Regions from separate parts of the Desemzia sp. C1 genome, predicted to be linked through region 3. Evidence: riboswitches for the same ligand, from Rfam matches in the RefSeq annotation. Region 3 holds a riboswitch; each other region holds the start of a gene.
What was found. Region 3 has a riboswitch for lysine ahead of LMF32_RS05965 (ABC transporter permease subunit). Riboswitches for the same ligand answer to the same signal wherever they lie in the genome.
Positions count from the first base shown of each region.

Region 1 (7,189 bases), 1.0 Mb from region 3:
TTTTTATATAAGATGTCCATCGTTTCAATATCAGAGTATTTTTTGATGCGTTCAAACATGCCCACTTCAAGGCTGCCTAAATTGATATTTTCAGAGTCTACGCGGTCAGCTTCTGGCAACAATTCGATTTTGAACGATTGGCAAGGATGGATTTCTTGAAAGTCACTACCATTGATTCTGCCATAAGATGTCGTAACTTGTTTGATCCATAAGTCCCCAATCACTTCGCGGTTGATGATTAGTGTATCGCCATTTCGGAAAAATAGTTGTAATGCTATCATTTCTTTTTGCATATTGAACACTCCTTCAAGTTGTTTGTTCATTACTTCACAACTTGATTTTAGCATCTTTTTGAATCCATATCAATACTTTTTTAGAGTATTTGTTTAAATTAGTGAAAAAGTTATCAATTTAGTTTACCATAATAAAATTATGTCAAACTAGAGACGGAAGATAGTTTCGCTGCTGGTATTATATATGACACTCTTTCATAATTAAGTTCCCTTTTGACTTCTTCTTATAGAGAAATGGGAACGTAAAATCGATTTTCATTCCCTTTTAGGTAAAATCAGCACAAAAAAGGAACACAAGTTTAATTTGCATTCCTTTTTTTGATCTGATAGTTGAATTAAGGGTACGTAAATCCACTTTTGATACATGACTCCTATCCTACCCTACCACCTGGATTTATTACTGAATTGTATAGGATATCGAACTAAGCATTTTCAGCGGAAAAAGTTCCAATCGGCAATTGGTCATTGAGCAGCTCTCCATCTGGATCGACTTGCTCTTTTTGTTTCTTGCCGGATGTCCAGAATACCCATAAAATACCTATTGAAAGTACAGCAGCTGCTGCAAAAGTCATAGTCGTTAAGCCCATTCTTAATCCTATTGGTTCACTTAAGATATAAACCACTACTGCGTAAAGCATAAACGCTCCTGGCAATAACGTGACTAAATAGTTTTTCCCTTTAAGGTACAAGTAACGCGTGGAAACCAATAGAGAGATTACGGCTGTCACTTGATTTGCCCAGTTGAAGTATCTCCATAGAATATTGAAATCCATATTGGTTAAAATAAAGGAGATCAAATACAAAGGAATAGTGACCATCAAAATTCTTTTGATCGTATCTTGTTTGATGTTCAAGTAATCGGCTAATATCGTTCGCAAACTTCTGAATGCGGACAATCCTGAAGAAATCGGTAATACGATTACCCCAATAATGGCAATTGTCCCAAAAACATTTCCTAGCAGCATGATGGATACTTCATTAACAACTAGTGAGGCTGTACCCGCATCAATCATTTGACTCAACGTTTGTCCATCAAATAAACTCATTGAAGCTGCTGCCCAGATCATCGCAATGACTCCTTCAGCAATCATCATACCGTAAAAAGTAAAACGTCCTTCTTTTTCATTCGTGCTGGTTCTAGAAACCATTGGCGCTTGAGTCGCATGGAATCCAGATAAGGCTCCACAAGAAATTGTAAAGAAAAGGGCTGGGAAGATCGCTAAACCACCTGGATGGAAATTTTGAATGGTATGGATGGTCAGATTTGGAATAGGACTGCCGCTGAACAATAAACTGATTCCGATTGCGATCGTGCTAATGATCAATATCGCACCGAACCATGGGTATACTTTTCCTAAAGCCTTATCGATCGGCAAAATCGTAGAAATAATGTAGTACACAAAAATCAATACTACAATCACGCCTAATCCCAACCAATTTGGTGTGATGCTGTTGATCAAGTTGGCTGGTGAAGTAACAAAGACCGTTCCTACTAGCATCAATAACAGCATAGTAAAAATGTTGACCACGTGTTTGACCGGTTTTCCTAAGTATTTGCTAGCCAATTCCGGCAAATGTGCTCCGTTATTTCTCAATGAAATCATGCCTAACATATAATCGTGAACAGCTCCTGCAAAAATACATCCGACAATGATCCAAATATAAGCTACTGGTCCATACAAAGCTCCCATAATGGGTCCGAAAATAGGTCCTGTCCCTGCAATGTTCAATAATTCAATAATAGCGTTTTTCCCTTTTGACATAGGCACAAAGTCATACCCGTCTTTTAGAACTTCTGCAGGAGTTTTCCGACTAGGATCGATCGAAAAGTTTTTCTCAATAAATTTCCCATACGTAAAATACCCGATAATCAATAAAGCAATACCGCCTAATAATGTGATCATGTTCTTTCCTCCTTTATTTTTTGTACACCCTTTCATTCCACAAGATAAGTGTACTCAATACTATGAGGAAAATGCCTTTTTGCAGCTGAAATAGCAAAACTGCAAGCTGAGATGCACACTTGCAGTTCTAAGATTAACTCTATTAAGACAATCCGATTTTTTCCTTGAATTCTTTCATATAGGACCGGCTTACAGGGACTTTCAATTGATTTGACATCGTCAGCTGAAAGGTGTGATTGAACCAGGGTTGAATTTCTTTTATTTTCGCGGTGTTGATCAAAAAAGAACGATGCACACGAAGAAACAGCCCGTACATTGACAGTTGTTCTTCCCAAGTATTCAATGTACCACTCAATGTGTAGTCTTTATTGTCCGTATAGAGACTGACTTCTCCATGCTGGACACTAACTGCAACGATAGAATCAACTTTTAATAAAAAGATCCGGTCTTCTACTTGGACAGGAATCGTTCCAACGTCAGGATGTTCAAAGACTCTTTCTTTTGCAGACGATTGCGTTGCTCTATGAGTTTGGGCGGCTTTTCTAACTGCTTGTTGAATACGCTCTAATGAAAAAGGTTTTAATACATAATCTCGGGCGTTTAATTCAAAAGCTTGAAGAGCATATTCGTCATAAGCCGTAGCAAAGATGATAATAGGTGGATGTTCTAAGCGACTTAACTTGTCTGCCAACGTTAACCCGCTTTCTTCCGTCAAATGGATATCCAAAAAAATCAATTCTATTGGACCTTCAATCAAACGACCTACCGCTTCTTCAATAGTCTCGGCTTCTTTAATAGACGTGATTTCAGGACACTGTCTTAATAGATAGGTCAATTCGTTTCTAGCTAATGGTTCGTCATCTACGATCAATGTATGCATGTTTTCCCTCCTCCAATTCTCTTCGTTGAATTCTGCACGATACAGTGGTTCCTTTGTGTGTTGACTGAAACTGCAGTTTTGCCGATTCTCCAAAAAGTCCGATCAAGCGTTTATTTAGATTTTCCAATGCAGATCCGGAACCTTTTTCAGAAGGAATGATCTCTTTGCCCAGTTTATCAACTAGTGCAGGATCGATTCCTACCCCATTATCACTTACACTGATTTGGATTGTTTCTTCTTCTCCATGAACATCTACCCAAACGTGATTGCCTGTTTTACGGTGTTTAAACGCGTGTCTAAAAGCGTTCTCGACCAACACTTGAATCAAGAAAGGCGGTAACAAGGTTTGTTCCAGTTCTTTGTCGTAGTCGATCGTTAATTTATACCGCCCTGGGAAGCGAGCTTCCTCTAATGTTTGAAAAGCTTCTACTTGCTGCAGTTCTTTGGTTAAAGGAATCATATTGGTTCTTGCCCCGGTTAAATTGGATCGGAAAAAATTGCTCAACTGAATCAGGAGTGTTCGAGCTTTTTCGCTATCTATACGGATCAAGGCTGAGATCGTATTGATTGAATTGAAGAAAAAATGCGGATTGACTTGAGACTGCAAAGATTTTATCTCCGCATCTTGTAAGAGTTTGCTTTGTTCTTCTATTTCACCCAATTCGATTTGTTGAGAAAAGATATTGCCTAGTCCTTCTGCTAACTGTCGTTCCACAAAAGTTAGTTTTGACGGATCCGTAAAATACAATTTTAACGTGCCGACTGTTTTATTTTTTGACTGCAAAGGAATCACAATAGCCGCTGCTAAAGGACAGTCAGAACGATTGCAGCCGATTTCCTGGCGCGAATGCGCTTCTCTTAGTTTGCCCGAACTCAACACTTGCTTAGACAGATCCGTGATGATCTCGGTAGATGGAATATGGTGATCACTGGCTGCTCCGACATGAGCTAAAATTCGATCTTGATTGGTGATACTGACAGCGTCTACTTTCATCCATTCTTTAATGGTTTTTGCAGCTTTTTCACACGATTCTTCGTTTAACCCAGAACGGAAATAAGGCAGTGTCTGATTCGTTAATTGCAACACATCGTGCGTTTGGACAGCTTTTGTCTGTTCTTCCTGCTTTAAAGTCGTGTCGATAATGGATAAGAAAACTGCTGTACCAATACTGTTGGTCAATAACATCGGCAAGGCGATAAAACGAACCAGCTCCCACGACTCGGCGAATGAACTGCCTAATAGTAAGATACACAGCATTTGAACCAACTCCATCAAAAAGCCGATTTTTATCCCGTCAACGGCAGATGGATAGTTTCCTTTTTTAACAAAGCGTCCACCGAAATGGCCTGAAAACAATCCGATCAATAAGGATGAAATAACGTAAATATGCACGTTTCCTCCTCCTTGGAAGTAGCGGACTACTGCAGATATCAGTCCTACAATCGTCCCAACGAGTGGGCCCCCGATCAATCCGGAGACACCGATCGTCAATACCCGTGTGTTCGCAAGAGCCGAGTCTGCAGATAATTGAGTGACAAATTGGTTCATGATCAGTTGATCTTTGTTGATCTCGACTCCTGTGTAATTTGAGATCAATGCAAACACACCAAAAACCATGATTAATTTGATTTTAACAGACAAATCTTTTCGGTTGGCTAAAGCTGTTTTGAAGTAAGAAATATTGATCAACAGGTAAGCTAATAAGATAATCAAACCGCTTCTTTCAAGCAGTAGGATAAATAATGACAGCATAAGCACTCCTCCAGTAAAGTAGACAAAAACTATTTTCTACTCTTAGTCTACACCATTTCTGAAAAAAATAATGGTATTTTTATGCATCAATTTATTAAAATCGGGGGAAAACGAAGGCTTTTATTAGAAACCTTTCCAAAAGATTGCAATCTTTTTAAGGATGATGTATAGTTTGTAACTGTTGATGAACTGAATATTATTCAATGTGATGTAGAGGTCGCGGTAATTAAGAGTAAGAGTATCTGAAAGGAATTATCGCCGAAGTGCTAATGTACTGGGGCTGCGCTGAATAAGCGTAGCACTGCCTAAGCAAATTGCCCAAATTTGCTATAGGAGCGCTCTTCATGTTGTGGGCAGAAGGTATAGTCTAGTATAAATAAAGCTATGGGCCCTTTTGCTCATAGCTTTTTTGTGTATTTTTTTTACTTTTTCTGCTGCCTCTTCAAAAGCATTTTAATGAATAGTATTGATTTCGATAAAATACTAGGAGGACTTATTATTATGTTGCAACAAAAAAAATCACGAATTCCACATACATTCGTGACACTACTTTCTTTTACGATCGTTATGGCGATCATGACATATGTTTTACCGGCCGGTCAATTTGAACGTGCTGAAGTTGACGGACGGACAGTGGTTATTCCTGATTCTTACACTATCGTTGAATCGAACCCACAAGGATTTTTTGATGTATTAAAATCCGTTCCAAAAGGAATGACGGAGACAGCTGACATCATTTTCTTCTTATTCATCGTAGGAGGAGCATTCCAATTGATCACAGATTCAGGTATGATCAGCTCTGGAATCAACTTATTGGTTAAAAGACTGCAAGGAAAAGAAAAATGGGTCATTCCGATTTTACTATTAGTCTTTGGTGTGTTGGGCTCTACAATGGGGCTTTCAGAAGAAACGATTGTATTTATCCCAATCGGTGTAGCCTTAGCATTGGCTCTAGGTTATGACGCCTTAGTCGGTGTATCGATTATTTCTTTAGGAGCAGCCATCGGATTTTTCGCCGGATTCATGAATCCTTTCTCTGTAGGAGTTGCTCAAGAAATTGCTGAATTGCCGTTGTTTTCTGGAGTCGGCTTTAGAATTATTATTCTTCTTTCTCTATGGGTAGCTACATCTGTATTCTTGATGCGTTACGCAGAGAAAGTAAAGAAAAATCCAGAAACAAGCTTGTTGTATGACTGCAAAGCAGGTACCCATGTGACTGCTGGAGGAATCGATTTTGAAAATCTTCCTGCTTTCACTAAAAGACATTTAGCTACATTGATTGTATTTATTGGCGGTTTTGCCATTATTGGTTACGGTGTATTCCAATACGGCTGGTTTATTGTCGAGATTGGTTCAGTTTTCCTTGGAATGGGTATTTTAACTGGATTGATTTCAAGAATGTCTCCAAGCGACATCGCAGAATCATTTGTCGTTGGAGCGAAAGAAATGGTCTTCGCTGGATTAGTTGTAGGGATCGCTCGTTCAATCTTAGTGGTTATGGAAGATGGATTGATCATTGACACATTGATCAACTATTTGTCTCATTTGATCAGTTCTCTACCGGATTCATTAGCAGTCGTTGGAATGTACATCACTCAAATCGTGATCAACTTCTTTATTCCGTCTGGAAGCGGACAAGCAGCAGCTACTATGCCAGTAATGATTCCATTAGCGGATACATTGGGTATTACACGTCAAACTGCTGTTTTAGCGTTCCAATTCGGTGATGGTTTTATGGATTCGATTATCCCAACTTCTGGTGTATTGATGGCTCAATTATCCATCGCTAAAGTATCTTATGATGTTTGGTTGAAATTCATTGGTAAATTGATGTTGATTTGGTTGGTTATGGGAATGATTTTCTTATTGATCGCGAACTACATTCAATACGGACCGTTCTAATTAAACGCAAATAAAAAGAGTGAGGCCTTTGAGCCTCACTCTTTTTTACTGTCAAACAACTTATTTTCTTTGATCAAATGAATAAGCCGTTCGGTCAGTGAAGCTGTAAAGCCCCACAAATAATGATCACTTAAATTGTAAAAAGGAATCGTGCTTTTAGGTTTTCCGAAATTGTATTGTTTTCCATTTGGAATGCGGTCATAAGGAAAATCAGGCGGGTACTTCATCATTCCTAAGACCGTATAATGATCCGGTTCATTGTCTATAAAGTATTGAATCGGCACCGTATAGATTTCTTCTACTTCTTCATTCCAAATAATATCCAGCAAGTCTACCCCTTTGATTTCGGCTAATACTGAATGAATGACACGGTTGTTCTGAACGATGTAATCCATTGCTCCTAAGACATGAATTGATTCGATTGGGATCTGCAGCTCTTCAACAGTTTCACGAATCG
Region 1 is NZ_JAJIZP010000003.1:2,184,332-2,191,520, reverse strand. Features, by position in the region: gene LMF32_RS11055 (hypothetical protein) at 1-293, opposite strand, end outside; gene LMF32_RS11050 (carbon starvation CstA family protein) at 716-2,197, opposite strand; gene LMF32_RS11045 (LytTR family transcriptional regulator DNA-binding domain-containing protein) at 2,340-3,077, opposite strand; gene LMF32_RS11040 (sensor histidine kinase) at 3,055-4,830, opposite strand; lysine riboswitch at 5,034-5,181, shown strand; gene LMF32_RS11035 (TIGR00366 family protein) at 5,332-6,732, shown strand; gene LMF32_RS11030 (CoA pyrophosphatase) at 6,768-7,189, opposite strand, start outside.
Region 1: another riboswitch for lysine. It lies ahead of LMF32_RS11035 (TIGR00366 family protein); the one in region 3 lies ahead of LMF32_RS05965 (ABC transporter permease subunit).

Region 2 (7,189 bases), 490 kb from region 3:
TCGCAAGAATCATGGATGCAGCAGCCGCTAGCAGTAGCTCCAGGAAATCATGACGAGTATGCGTTGGAATATGGCGATCCTCAATTGACAGAGAAATTCAATGAACACATTAATGTCCCTGTAACCAATGATCAAGTAAACGGCGGTTCGTATTACTCATTTGACTACAACGGGGTTCACTTTGTAGTTGCCAATACCAATGACAATAAAGAATCCGAGGACAATCCAGAAGGAAAAGCAATTGGAGAAGAACAGTTGGCTTGGATTGAAGAAGATATCAAACAAGCTCGTGAAGACGGGGCGAAATGGGTCATCTTAACGTATCACAAGCCGTTGTACTCTAAATCGTACCATTCTTTACAAGATGAAGATGTTCAAAAAGTCAGAGAAGAATTTATGCAAATGATTGATGAATTAGATGTCGACTTGGCGTTACAAGGACATGACCACGTCGTGTCTCGAACGAAATCATTGAATTTTGTGGCTACGGAAGAAAACTTCTCGAATGCAACGATCGATCAAGCAGAAGTGGTGTTGGATGAGAATAACGTAGAATACTATAAAAATCCTTCAGGGACAGTGTTCGTCTTGCCGAATACGGGTGGAACAAAAGCTTATGACGATATTTACAATAAACCATTAGAACACATCCATGAAGTCAGACCAGATCTAAATTGGATGACACAAGAAAACGTCGATTACTACAACAATTTATTTGCTTATGGAAATCAACCTCAAAAAGAAGGGGTATTTGCAAATTCCCATTCCAACAACCGGGATTCTACTATCCAAAACTTTGCGGTTTACAATGTAGAAGAAAATGAATTGAAAGTCGAAATCTATCAAGTATTTGGCGACTTGGAAGAAGATGAAGAACGCGCAATCGAAAAAGTGCATGAATTTGGGATCATGAAAGAATAAAATAGAAAAGGTTTTAAAAAAACAAGATAGTGTATATCTATCTTGTTTTTTTTTTGCTCAAAAGTGAGGTTTAATAAATAGTTCTCACCTGTTGTCTGTGCAAATAAATGGTATACTGACATTAGACAATTCTAAGAGAAGAGTGAGGATATGGCGGCTAAAAAGTACTTAACCACGTTGAATACACGATCATTTTTATATGAAGAGACCAAACAAGTAGCTTCCCTTTTGCATCAAGGGAAAAGACATGATGAAATAGCTGAAATCATTTGGGAAAAGAACCTTTTTCAATTAACCAGTGAAGATAGAGCGAACCGATTTTACAGTGAGATCCAGAAACGATTGGAAGGATTGGACATTTACTTATTTAATCAATTTTTAGCAACAGATATACCAACCAGCAAAGCGATTTTGTTTTATGCCTTACTGAAAAAAGATCAACTGTTTTACGAATGGATGCGTGAAGTGGTGTGGGTCAAATTTTTAGTGCTGGATTGGCAAATCAATAGAGAAGAAACGGAAGCTTTTTTTGAATTGAAAGCGATGCAAAATAAAACCGTAGCTAGTTGGACTCCAGAAACTAAAAGTCTTCTGATCGATTCTTACCATCGTGTGCTGCATGAAGTCGACATGGCAAATGTAATGGATGATGTTCTTCAATTGCAGCGATTGGCAATCAACGAAGACATCCGTACTTATTTGATTGAGAGAAAAGAAATCGAAATAGTAGAAGTGATGCTGGGAGAACTGATAGGATAGGACTCGAACAGTAAGGAGGGGAAACATGGCAATATCTGAAGAAAACAGAACAGAAGTAGATGACTACATTCAGACATTCCCTGAGGATGTGCAGAAAATTCTGTACCACATCCGTTCGATCATAAAAGAGGAAGCTCCAGAAGCGCAAGAAAAGATGAGTTACAGTATGGTCACTTATATTTTGAATGGGTTTATATTAGTTCATTTTGCAGGCTTTAAACATCATGTTGGCTTTTATCCGACACCTACGACAATTACACATTTTAAAGACAAAATCCAAGGGTACAAATACAGCAAAAACACGATTCAATTTCCTTTCCAACAGCCGATCCCTTACGACTTGATTCGGGAGATCGTCAGATACCGCGTCGAACAAAATGCAAAAAGTACAGAAGGAGAAGAAATGGAGTGAAATTTCTTTTTCAATAGACAAAAACGGACTGTTATATGACAGTCCGTTTTTGTCTATTCATTCAGTCGTTACTGTTCAGGTCTCCACAACACAACTTCTCCCGTTTCAATCGATTCCGGAACAGCGATGATTCGTTGATTGGAACTGCCGCGAAAAGCCAGCGTCAAATCTTTTAGTCCCAATTCAAAGCGGCCATCGACGACTACATCTAAATACTGCAGCAATTCTTTTTTATCTGCTGTGCCTTCCATCAATTCGTCCCATGTATAACCGGTCCAACTCCAAATGTCTTTTTGATGTTGAAATTCTTCTCGAACTCTGCGGCATAAAGATAGAGTGACCTCGGTATTTAAAAAGGGTTCCCCACCTAATAAGGTCAAACCTTGGCAATATTCAGCACGCAAGTCTTCAATGATTTGATCTTCCAGTTCCTTTGTATACGGTCTTCCGTAAGTAAACGACTGGGCTACTTTGTTATAGCAACCTTTGCAAGCAAATAAGCACCCGCTGACGTATAAGCTGCAACGTACTCCTTCACCATCGACAAAATTGTATGGTTTATAGTCGGCAATGAAGTTCCGGCTGTAAGCAGCAGACGTCCATTCGATCGGGTTAGGCATTTTCGTCACGACCTTTCAAGTGTTTGACCCGTGACCGGATTTCTTTATGGCGTCCTGCTACCATAGGACGTTGTTGCGGATTACCCAGGTAACCGCATGTCCGTTTGACGACATCGCATTCAGCCGGATCGTGATTGCCACAAACAGGGCATTTAAAGCCAACTTCTGTAGGTTCAAATTCGCCTTTGAAATCACATTTGTAGCAATGATCAATCGGAGTGTTGGTGCCAAGGTAGCCTACTCGATCATAGGCATAATCCCATACTGCTTCCAGAGCTTTTGGATTGGTATCCAGTTTCGGGTATTCGCAGTAATGGATAAAGCCTCCAGAACAAAACTGCGGATAGTCTTTTTCAAAATCCAGCTTTTCAAAAGGAGTAGGATTTTTCCGGACGTCATAATGGAAACTATTCGTATAATAACCTTTAGCGGTAATGTCTGGGACCTCACCGAATTTTTCGGTATCCAGACGACAAAAACGATCCGTCAAACTTTCACTAGGAGTAGAATATACACTGAAGTGATAGCCGTATTCGTCACCCCATTGATCAGCAGCATTTTTCAATTGTTTAACGATCTCCAGAGTAAATTCTTTTGCTTCAAGGTTCGCTTCCCAATCATTCCCGTAAAAAGAAGCTGCAACTTCATATAATCCGATATAACCGAGTGAAACAGTTGCTCGTTTGTGAGCAAATAAAGACGCTACAGATTCTCCGGGAGCGAGCCGCTGTCCAAATGCTCCATGTTGGTAAAGGATCGGCGCATTTTCAGGAAGAGCCTCTTCTACCCGCTTAGCTTTATAAACGAGTGCTTCTTTGGCTACAGCCAATCGAGAACGGAAAATGGTCCAAAAAAGAGAGAAGTCTCCATTTGCTTCTAAAGCCATTCGAGGCAAGTTCAGTGTCACTACGCCCAAATTCATACGGCCAGCTGTAATGTCTTGTCCTTGTTCATTCTTCCATCCTTGTAAGAATGATCGGCAACCCATAGGCGCTTTGAAGCTTCCAGTCAACTCCACAATTTTGTCGTAACTCAAAACATCCGGATACATTCGTTGAGTAGAACATTCTATGGCTAACTGTTTGATATCATAATTAGGGTCGCTCGGGCTTAAGTTCAATCCGCGTTTTAACGTAAAGATCAGTTTTGGGAAAATGGCTGTCCGCTTTTCTTTCCCTAAGCCTTGGATTCGAATCTGGAGAATAGCTTTTTGGATTTCTCTTTCAAACAAATTCGTTCCTAAACCAAAACCAATACTAGTAAAAGGTGTTTGACCTTGGGAAGTATAAAGCGTATTGATTTCATATTCTAAACTTTGCATCGCGTCATAAATGTCTTTTTGAGTTCGTTCTGTTACGTAAGCTTGTTTCTTTTCAGGATCTGAGATCCATTTTTCAGCTTCTGATTGATGCTTTTGATGATTGAGTTGTGCATAGGGAGCCAACACTTCATCGATCCGGTCAAAGCTGCAGCCGCCGTATTGACTGGAAGCCACATTTGCAATGATCTGAGCCGTTTGGGCAGCTGCTGTTTGGATAGAACGAGGACTTTCTACTTCAGCATTCCCTATTTTGAACCCTTGAGCGAACATATTCTCAAAGTCGATCAAGCAGCAGTTGCTTAAAGGAGAGTAGGGTGTGTAATCCAAATCATGATAATGGATGTCGCCTTTTTCGTGGGCATTGGCAACCGATTTAGGCAATAAACGTATACCAATCGTTTTTGCCACTATTCCGGCGGTCAAATCGCGCTGGGTGTTGAATACATTGCTGTCTTTATTGGCGTTTTCGTTGACTACTGTCTTATCTTTTGCCAACAATTTAGTAATCATATAATCGATATCTCGGTTTTGATGGCGGGAACGTTGCTTACTCGATTGGAATTCTTGGTAGTGTTCTAAAGTTGCTTGATACCCTTTTAATGATAGAACTTTTTTCACAAGACTATCTAAATAAAGTGTTGAAACAACTTCCTCTTCTTCAAAATAAAGAGAATTTTCTATTTCATTAAGCAAATCGAGAGCATTAAAATCGGATAACTCTGTAGTGTCCGCCAAACGGGCAGCTTTTAAAAGCGAACGTTTCAATTTAGAAGATTGATACGGTTCTAAATGACCGTCATTTTTTTGGACAGTTAAAGGGTTATGTAAGACTGCATTTTTTTGATGTGGTGACATATGACTTCCTGCTTTCTATATGATCTATTCTTTATTTTACCGCTAAAAAAATAAATAACAACTAAAAAAACACCATATGTATAACTTTTTTAATTACTTAAATACTACATGTTGTGTTTTAGTAAGTATCTGTTGGTTGCCACATTCCGCTCCACAGGAATGAGTTGATTTCTAAAAAACCGTGTGTTAGGGTTAAGAAAATTAAACAGAATAGTCGATATAAGATAGAGGTCGCGGTTGTAAAGAGTAGCTTGTCGAAAGGTGCAGTCGCCGAAATGCTAGAAAGCATTGGGATCATATTAAATAAGTATGGTACTGTCAACTTTGAGATGCCCATCTCAAATGCGAAGAACTGCTTATATTGAGGGCAGAAGGAGAAAATCATGGGTGCCTTTTGCTCATGATTTTTTGTTTATTTTCATGAACAATTATTCAATAAGGGATTTGGAAAGGGGAAACACGATGGCGATCAAAATTGGTATTGTAGGGTATGGTAATTTAGGAAAAGGGGTAGAGACGGAGTTGGCCTTGAACCCGGATATGGAACTAACAGGTGTCTTCACACGAAGAGATCCTGCACAAGTGCCGAGTAATGCAGCAGTTTATCAGTTGGACGAAATCACTGATTTTAAAGATAAGATCGATGTCTTGATTCTATGTGGAGGATCGAAGTCGGATATTCCTGTCCAAGCTCCTGTACTGCAACAGAATTTCCACACAGTAAACAGCTACGACAATCATGCTGAAATACCGGCTCACTTTGACAGTATCAATGAAACAGCACTAACCAATCAGACAGTAGGAGTGATTGCGACTGGATGGGATCCTGGTTTGTTTTCATTGAATCGATTGGTAGCGGAATCTGTATTGCCCAAAGGAGAAACATATACGTTCTGGGGCAAAGGGGTCAGCCAAGGGCACAGTGACGCTATCAGACGAGTAGCGGGTGTTAAATTAGGGGTACAATATACTCTTCCTAATGACGATTTGATCACGGAAATCAAAGAAGGGAAAGAAGTTTCTTACACAAAAACCTCTTCTCATAAACGAGTGTGCTATATTGTGCCTGAAGAAGGTGCAGATAAAGAAGGCATCACAAAAGACATCCAAACGATGAAAGATTATTTTGCAGAATACGAATCAGAAGTTCATTTTATAAATGAAGCAGAGTTCTACCAGCAGCATACAGGGATGCCGCATGGCGGACGTGTGATTCGTCGAGGGTATACTGATGAAGCGAATATGGCTGTTTATGAATTCAGCTTAGATTTGGACAGCAATCCTCAATTCACTGCAGCTGCAGCTATTGCTTATGCTCGAGCAGCCTATCGTTTAGCACAAGAAAAACAATACGGCGCCAAAACGGTTTTTGATATCGCACCAGCGTATCTTTCTCCAAAATCAGGAGCAGAGTTGCGGAAAGAACTGCTTTAAGGAGGGCTTAAATGACGTTGCTGTATGAAATCTTCTACTGATTATTAAGAAAAAATAAAATCAGAGGAGAAAACAACATGACAATTATCTTTAAAGAAAACCAACATCTGCCGGAAAAAGCTGTTCATGCTTTATACGATTCAGTGGGGTGGTCCGCTTATACGAAAGACATGGAAAAACTGTTAAGAGGCATCCGAAATTCTTTTATAATCACTGCGTATAAAGAACAGGAATTGATTGGATTAGTTAGGTATATTACTGATAAAGAGACGATTTTATTTGTACAAGATCTATTGGTGAAACCCGATTTTCAACACCAAGGAATTGGCGGCGAGCTGCTTGATCGAGTACTCAACAAGTATCCTAAGGTCAATCAAAATCTGCTGTTAACGGATCGAACAGAAAGTACTATTTCTTTCTACAAACGCCAAGGATTTAAAATGGCAGAGGATCTAGAAGCAGCCGCTTTCGTGAAAGACCGAAGATACGATGGAATGTGAGCGTTAGTTACAGTAGTTAAAAAGCAATCTCTTGTAGTGACCAAAGAGATTGCTTTTTTTCATTTCATCAACCATTTATATTTGTTGGTATGGAGTAAACTCCATAGTTTATAATACTAGTTAGTATGAATGTTTAGGAGGTTGAAAGATGAACATTAAAAGTGCAGCAAAGATGTTTGAGTTATCGATAGATACGTTAAGGTATTATGAAAGAGTCGGTGTCATTCCGCCTGTCAAAAGGGATAAAAATGGGTATCGGAATTATACGACAATGGATTTGAATTGGATTTTTTTAGCAAAAAGTTTACGTAAAGCAGGGTTATCTATCGAATCGATGATTGAATTTGCAACATTAGCTCAATCTACC
Region 2 is NZ_JAJIZP010000003.1:645,796-652,984, reverse strand. Features, by position in the region: gene LMF32_RS03630 (metallophosphoesterase family protein) at 1-921, shown strand, start outside; gene LMF32_RS03625 (DUF1819 family protein) at 1,072-1,680, shown strand; gene LMF32_RS03620 (DUF1801 domain-containing protein) at 1,706-2,092, shown strand; gene nrdG (anaerobic ribonucleoside-triphosphate reductase activating protein) at 2,161-2,712, opposite strand; gene nrdD (anaerobic ribonucleoside-triphosphate reductase) at 2,705-4,888, opposite strand; lysine riboswitch at 5,106-5,251, shown strand; gene LMF32_RS03605 (diaminopimelate dehydrogenase) at 5,351-6,322, shown strand; gene LMF32_RS03600 (GNAT family N-acetyltransferase) at 6,400-6,822, shown strand; gene LMF32_RS03595 (MerR family transcriptional regulator) at 6,971-7,189, shown strand, end outside.
Region 2: another riboswitch for lysine. It lies ahead of LMF32_RS03605 (diaminopimelate dehydrogenase); the one in region 3 lies ahead of LMF32_RS05965 (ABC transporter permease subunit).

Region 3 (7,189 bases):
CGTTAAAGGTATTGCAGAACATTTAGTAGGAGCACAATACACTTACAAATGGGCATCTGTTGAAAAATAATTTTTTTAACCGTTTAATCGATCTTTGATGAAGGAACAAAATAAAGCAATCATCAGCCTCCGTTAATTCGAGTGACTGATAATTGCTTTATTTTATGGTTATAACAAGTAATTCCATAAGAATAGGATGCTGAGAGCCAGAAGAATGAGTCCAACCGTAAGAATAGATTGATAACTTTTTCCTACTGATTTAGATAGTGCATCTAGACTAGAGTTGTCTTCTAATTCATCTGGTTCTTGCTTTCTTTTTCTTAATTTTATTACTTTTTTCATGCTGTAGTGAAAAAAATCAAATGTCCCTTTAGATAAAACTAAGCCGAAAAGTCCGATGATCAATAGCGGCAAAGATACCAAAAACAGGCTGTTGGATAAAGGAATCCATTGAATGGTTTGATATTTGATCCACTGAAACAGCACAACTGCAATAAATAAAGCCAATGAAATCAAAAGATTTTTTTTAGTGAATTTCATGAGATGTGAATCCTTTCTTTGAATGAATATTTCTAATGTAACTAAAAACTCATTTAAATACAATTTAATTATACAATTCTAGATTATTTTTTTCGCTACTGATATGGTACAATACCATCTATGAACAAATTTTATTACGGAGGTTGGATTACAATGAAGAATTATGCAAAGTACTTTGGAAAACGCGTTTTATATATGATTCTTACTTTGTTCCTGATTGCTTCGATAACATTCTTTCTCATGAAGCTCTTACCTGGTACTCCTTATAGTAACCAAGATAAGTTAAGTGAAGAACAAATTTTTATTATGAATGAGAAATATGGTTTGAATGAACCAATTATCGTGCAATATGGAATTTATTTATTTGGACTTGTTACAGGTGACTTGGGAACTTCTTTCCAATTCAATAATACTCCTGTTGCAGAATTGATAGGCTCAAGGATAGCCCCTTCTGCCCAGATTGGTATTCAGGCGGTAGTCGTCGGAACGATTCTCGGGATTGTACTGGGTGTCGTTTCCGCGATGAAACAAGGAACTTGGATCGATACAACAGCAACATTAACCGCGATTATCGGCCGTTCCATTCCTAACTTTGTATTTGCAGTACTGCTGCAATTAATTTTTGGAGTTTGGTTAGGTTGGTTCCCTATCGCTTTATGGACTGGTTTTGCATCGTCTGTTTTACCGTCTATTGCATTAGCAATCTCCCCACTAGCCGATTCGGCACGATTTATGCGGACCGAGATGGTAGATGTATTAAGCAGTGATTACGTAGAATTGGCAAAAGCTAAAGGTCTAAGTAAGTGGGAAGTAGCTTTTAAACACGGAATCCGTAATGCTTTGATTCCACTGGTTACCCTTTTAGGACCAATGGCCGTAGCTTTAATGACTGGTTCTATGGTTGTTGAGAATATTTTTGCGATTCCTGGAATCGGAGAACAATTTGTTAAATCGATTTTAACAAATGACTACCCAACAATTATGGGTGTTACTATGCTGTATTCAGCGTTATTGGTTTCCGTTATTCTATTAGTGGATATTCTTTACGGAATTATTGACCCTCGTATTAGAGTAGCTACAGAAGGAGGTAATTAATTTATGGTGAGCAACAATAACTTTCATTCTGAACAACCACTACCTGAATTGACACCAGATCTATTTAAAAAAGCAGATAGTTTAGATGTTCAAGATAACGAAAAAATTACTGCCCCTTCTCTAAGTTTTACGCAAGATTCTTGGCGTCGACTAAAGAAAAACCAAGTCGCTATGGTCAGTATGGTTCTTTTAATTGTCATTACTTTATTGAGTCTCTTTGCTCCAGTAATTGCTCCTCAAAGTCCAAATGTTCAAACTATTGAACATGCGAATTTACCGCCTAAAATCCCTGGTTTGGATATTAATGGTTTAAACGGAACAATTGATCAAAATGGAACACGCGTAGATAAATATGAACAACAAGGCGTTGATAGTGACGTATCCTACTATCTAGGAACAGACAGCCTAGGCCGTGACTTATTGTCGCGTATTCTATATGGTACACGAGTATCGCTGTTTATTGCATTCGTGGCTGCCTTATTGAATCTGGTTATTGGAGTAACTTACGGGCTATTATCCGGCTGGATTGGCGGAAGAGTAGATACTGTGATGCAGCGTATACTGGAAGTTCTTTCTGGGGTACCCAACTTGGTTATTGTTATCTTAATGTTATTAGTGTTTGATCCTGGTATCAAATCTATTATCATTGCCTTAGCTTTGACTGAATGGATCTCAATGGCTCGTATTGTTCGGGCACAAACCCTTAAATTGAAAAACCAAGAATATGTCTTAGCGGCTAAAACACTTGGACAATCTTCTTTAAGTATCGCCTTTAAACACATTATGCCTAACTTATTGGGTATTATTATTATTCAAGTTATGTTCTCAATTCCGTCCGCTATTTTCTTTGAAGCTTTCTTAAGCTTTATCGGTATCGGTATTCCTGCTCCTGAAGCTTCATTAGGTACATTGATCAATGATGGATACAAAACATTCCGTTTCTTACCTCACTTGATGTGGTACCCTTCTGCTGTTATGAGTATCATTATGATCAGTTTCAACTTATTAGCAGATGGTTTACGAGATTCGTTTGATCCAAAACTGAGAGATTAGGAGGAAGCCTCATGGAAAATATATTAGAAGTAAAAGATCTGCACATTTCATTTGATACGTATGCAGGACAAGTCCACGCCATTCGCGGAGTAAATTTTGATTTGAAGCCTGGCGAAACACTAGCCATCGTTGGTGAATCCGGATCCGGAAAATCGGTTACCAGTCGAAGCATTATGCGCTTGTTAGCTAACAATGCTAATGTTGACAGTGGTGAAATTCTCTTCAAAGGTGAAGACCTTGTCAAAAAATCTGAAAAAGAAATGCAAAAAATTCGTGGTTCAGAGATTGCTATGATCTTCCAAGATCCAATGACTTCTTTGAATCCTACTCAAAAAATTGGTAAACAAATTGCTGAGCCTATTTTGAAACATCAAAACGTATCTAAAGACGAAGCTTACAAAAAAGCGGAAGAATTATTGCGTTTGGTTGGTATTCCAAACCCTGAAAAAAGAATGAAGCAATACCCTCATCAATTTTCAGGTGGCCAACGTCAACGTATCGTTATTGCGATTGCATTAGGTTGCAACCCTGATATTTTGATTGCTGATGAACCAACTACTGCTCTTGATGTAACCATTCAAGCTCAAATCTTAGAATTAATGAAAGAATTGCAACAAAAAATCAAAACGTCTATCATCTTTATCACTCATGATTTAGGTGTTGTAGCAAACGTTGCAGACCGTGTAGCTGTTATGTACGCTGGTAAATTTGTGGAAGTGGGAACGGTTGACGAGATTTTCTACAATCCACAACACCCTTACACTTGGGGACTATTAAGTTCTATGCCTACTTTAGAAACAAGTGGTTATTTGTACGCTATTCCTGGAACACCTCCAGACTTGTTGAATCCTCCTAAGGGTGATGCATTTGCTCCTCGTAGCGAGTATGCGTTGAAAGTAGATACAATGTACGAACCGCCTTTATTCAAATTATCTGACACTCATTTTGCAGCAACTTGGTTATTACATCCGGATGCTCCAAAAGTTACTCCTCCAGCTGGTATCGTAGCCCGTCAAAACGGCTTCCGTGCTAAGCAAGTGGACCTTGCTCCGTCAAGCGACCTGACAAAACTGAGCGGTCAAGATGTTGAGATCGATCAAGAACAAGGCAATCTTTCAGTTGATGAAATCACAACTGAACGTGATTCGAGAGGAGAAGTAAATGAGCCAAGATACTAATCGTAAAAAACTTTTAGAAGTAAAAAACTTAAAACAGTACTTTAACGTTGGTTCTAAAAATGAAGTCAAAGCCATTGACGATGTTTCTTTCGATATTTATGAAGGTGAAACTTTCGGGCTTGTAGGGGAATCTGGTTGTGGGAAAACGACAACTGGACGTACGATCATTCGTTTGTACGACCCAACTGACGGTGAAATTTACTTTGATGGTACTAAAGTTCATTCTTTACACGGAAGAAAAGATCAATTAGACTTTCGTAAAAACATGCAAATGATTTTCCAAGACCCTTATGCTTCTTTGAATCCTCGTATGAAAGTAAGAGATATCATTGCTGAAGGAATTGAGATTCATAAATTAGCCAACAGCGAAGAAGAAGTTACTGCTCGTGTAGAAGAATTGCTGGAATTAGTTGGATTAAACAAAGACCACTCTTCTCGTTACCCGCATGAATTTTCAGGTGGACAACGTCAACGTATCGGAATCGCTCGTGCTTTAGCAGTGGATCCTAAAATGATCATTGCGGATGAGCCGATTTCTGCTCTTGATGTGTCTATCCAAGCGCAAGTAGTCAACTTGTTGATGGAATTGCAGAAAAAACAAAAATTAACGTTCTTGTTTATTGCACATGACTTGTCTATGGTGAAATACATTAGTGACCGTATCGGTGTAATGTACTTTGGTAAAATCGTTGAATTAGCACCTGCTGATGACGTATACAACAAACCATTGCATCCATATACAGAAAGTCTGCTTTCAGCTATTCCATTGCCTGATCCAGATTACGAACGCAATCGTACTCGCTTTGCTTACACTCCTCGTCCTTCAAATGGCGAAGAAGAAAAGCTGAGAGAAATCGCACCAGGACATTTTGTGTACTGTCGTGAATCAGATGTACCAGGTCTTCAAGAAAAATTAGCTAAATACTAATTATTCTATCCCCTGCTATTCGGCAGGGGATTTTTTGTTTTCTTTAATTTCTAACAAAATTTCTTCCGACTTATAGGGGAATTATAGACAGCCATGGGACCACCTCGAGCCAAAGATCATGTCCTAAGGCTACAAGCACTCCCATGTTTCTCCTGAAATTTTTAGACGTATGTTTCTCATGAATTTAGAATTAAAAATAAATGTATTTAGTCAACTCTTTTCAGTTCTAGTATTTGCATAAAAACCAGATTGTATACTATTTGATGTTAATAAGTTACGATCGATTCGTGAAGCTGTGACATACTGTCTTCGCCACTTCCTTGTTGGCTTTGAACGGTGAATTTTTGTCGCATTTAAAGAGTTTATTGAATTCCTTAAAACTAAAATAGTTTTTATAAAGACGCGTAAATAAACAGTCTCGTCTTTACTTAATAACTACAAGATGGAAAATTTTACAATAAAAAATTGACAACTGCATAGTTTTCTTCTAAAATCTTATAAAGATCACCAATTAAATACGAGTATCCTTAATATTTTGATAGAGGTCGCGAGGTTCATTAATCCTGCTGAGTGAGGCAACACTGTGAAGCAGAGCTAGGGGACATCGCCGAAACAAAATGATTCTTGCTTGAACATTTTGTTGGGTTGCAAATGAACAATTTGTAAACTGTCTCAGCTATTGCTGAGTTGCGCTATGCTTGTAAAAGGTTTGCCGACGTAAAGTCTTCAGCCATTTTCCAATCATGGACGATGGCTTTTTTTGTACCTTTTTTTCTATCATTTGTTCAGACCTCGTGAAAGGAATGAGTCATTTGAAAAAAAATATTTTACTTTTACTACTAAGTGTCATTTGCTTTGTCTCTTTAGCACAACCTCTAACGGTGAAAGCACAAGAACAAAGTCCAGATAATGAATTTCGGGTTGGTTTAGAAGCCAGTTATGCACCTTTTAATTGGACACAGACATCTCCAGATAACGGTGCTATTCCTATTTTTGGAGAGGAAGGGTCTGCTTATGCTGGTGGATATGACGTTCAGATCGCGAAAAAAATCGCAGACGGATTAGGCAAAGAATTAGTCATTGTCAAAGTCCAATGGGATGGCCTGGTTCCTGCGTTGCAGTCTGGAACGATTGATGCCGTTATTGCCGGAATGTCTCCAACTGAAGAACGCCGTGAGCAAATCGACTTTACCGATGCCTATTATGAGTCAGATTTAGTGGTAGTCACTCGAAAAGACAGTCCATTTGCCGATGCACGCAACCTGTCTGATCTTTCTAACGCAAAAATCACTGCCCAACAGAGTACGTTTCATTACACTGTTATTGATCAAATACCCGATGTACAAAAAGAACAAGCCATGAAAGATTTTTCGGCCATGCGTACTTCCCTTGCTTCAGGTGTCATTGACGGTTACGTTAGCGAACGTCCTGAAGGGATAACAGCTACTGGTGCTAATCCAGACTTAACCATGGTGGAATTTGATGAGGGAGAAGGATTCCAAACCAATCCCGAAGACGTGCAAGTGGCTATTGGAATGCGTCAAGGAGATCCAGATCTTGAACGAATCAATGAAATCATCGCAACCATTTCCGAAGATGAACGTACAGAATTAATGGACACTGCCATTAAAGAGCAACCTGCTGCAGTAGAAGAAGTACCTGATGGCGAAACTGCAGAATCTGATTCAGATGAAGGGTTGCTTAGTGATTTTAGAAACATTTTAGATGAATATGGTATCCTCTTTCTTCGTGGAACAGGTCTGACTCTTTTTATCGCTGTATTTTCAACTATTGTTGGGTTGCTGATTGGATTGCTCATTGGTATTTTCCGTTCACTGCCCTCTGCTGAAAATCCATTTAGCCGTTTCCTCCAAAAAATTGTTCATGGACTTTTGACTATCTATATTGAAGTCTTTCGTGGAACTCCCATGATCGTGCAAGCAATGGTCATTTATTATGGAACGGCATTAGCCTTTGGTGTCTCTATGAACCGGACAGTTGCAGCGTTGTTGATTGTGTCGATCAATACTGGAGCGTATATGTCTGAAATCGTCAGAGGGGGTATCTTCGCTGTTGACAAAGGTCAAACTGAAGCTGCTCAAGCCATTGGAATGACACATGGCCAAACAATGATCAAGGTTGTCCTTCCCCAAGTAATGCGGAATATCCTGCCGGCAACGGGTAATGAGATCATTATCAATATTAAAGACACGGCTGTTCTGAGTGTTATTAGTGTTGCTGACTTGTTCTTCCAAGGAACAACCGCTGCGGGTACTAACTACCAATACTTCCAGACCTTTACGATCGTTGGTGTTATCTATCTTGTCTTAACAATTTCAGCAACTCAGCTCTTGCGTCTGGTCGAACGAAAAATTGATGGTCCAAGTGAATATGC
Region 3 is NZ_JAJIZP010000003.1:1,138,669-1,145,857, reverse strand. Features, by position in the region: gene LMF32_RS05995 (peptide ABC transporter substrate-binding protein) at 1-70, shown strand, start outside; gene LMF32_RS05990 (DUF3899 domain-containing protein) at 169-540, opposite strand; gene opp3b (oligopeptide ABC transporter permease) at 694-1,635, shown strand; gene opp3C (oligopeptide ABC transporter permease) at 1,639-2,688, shown strand; gene LMF32_RS05975 (ABC transporter ATP-binding protein) at 2,700-3,866, shown strand; gene LMF32_RS05970 (ATP-binding cassette domain-containing protein) at 3,850-4,794, shown strand; lysine riboswitch at 5,326-5,497, shown strand; gene LMF32_RS05965 (ABC transporter permease subunit) at 5,643-7,189, shown strand, end outside.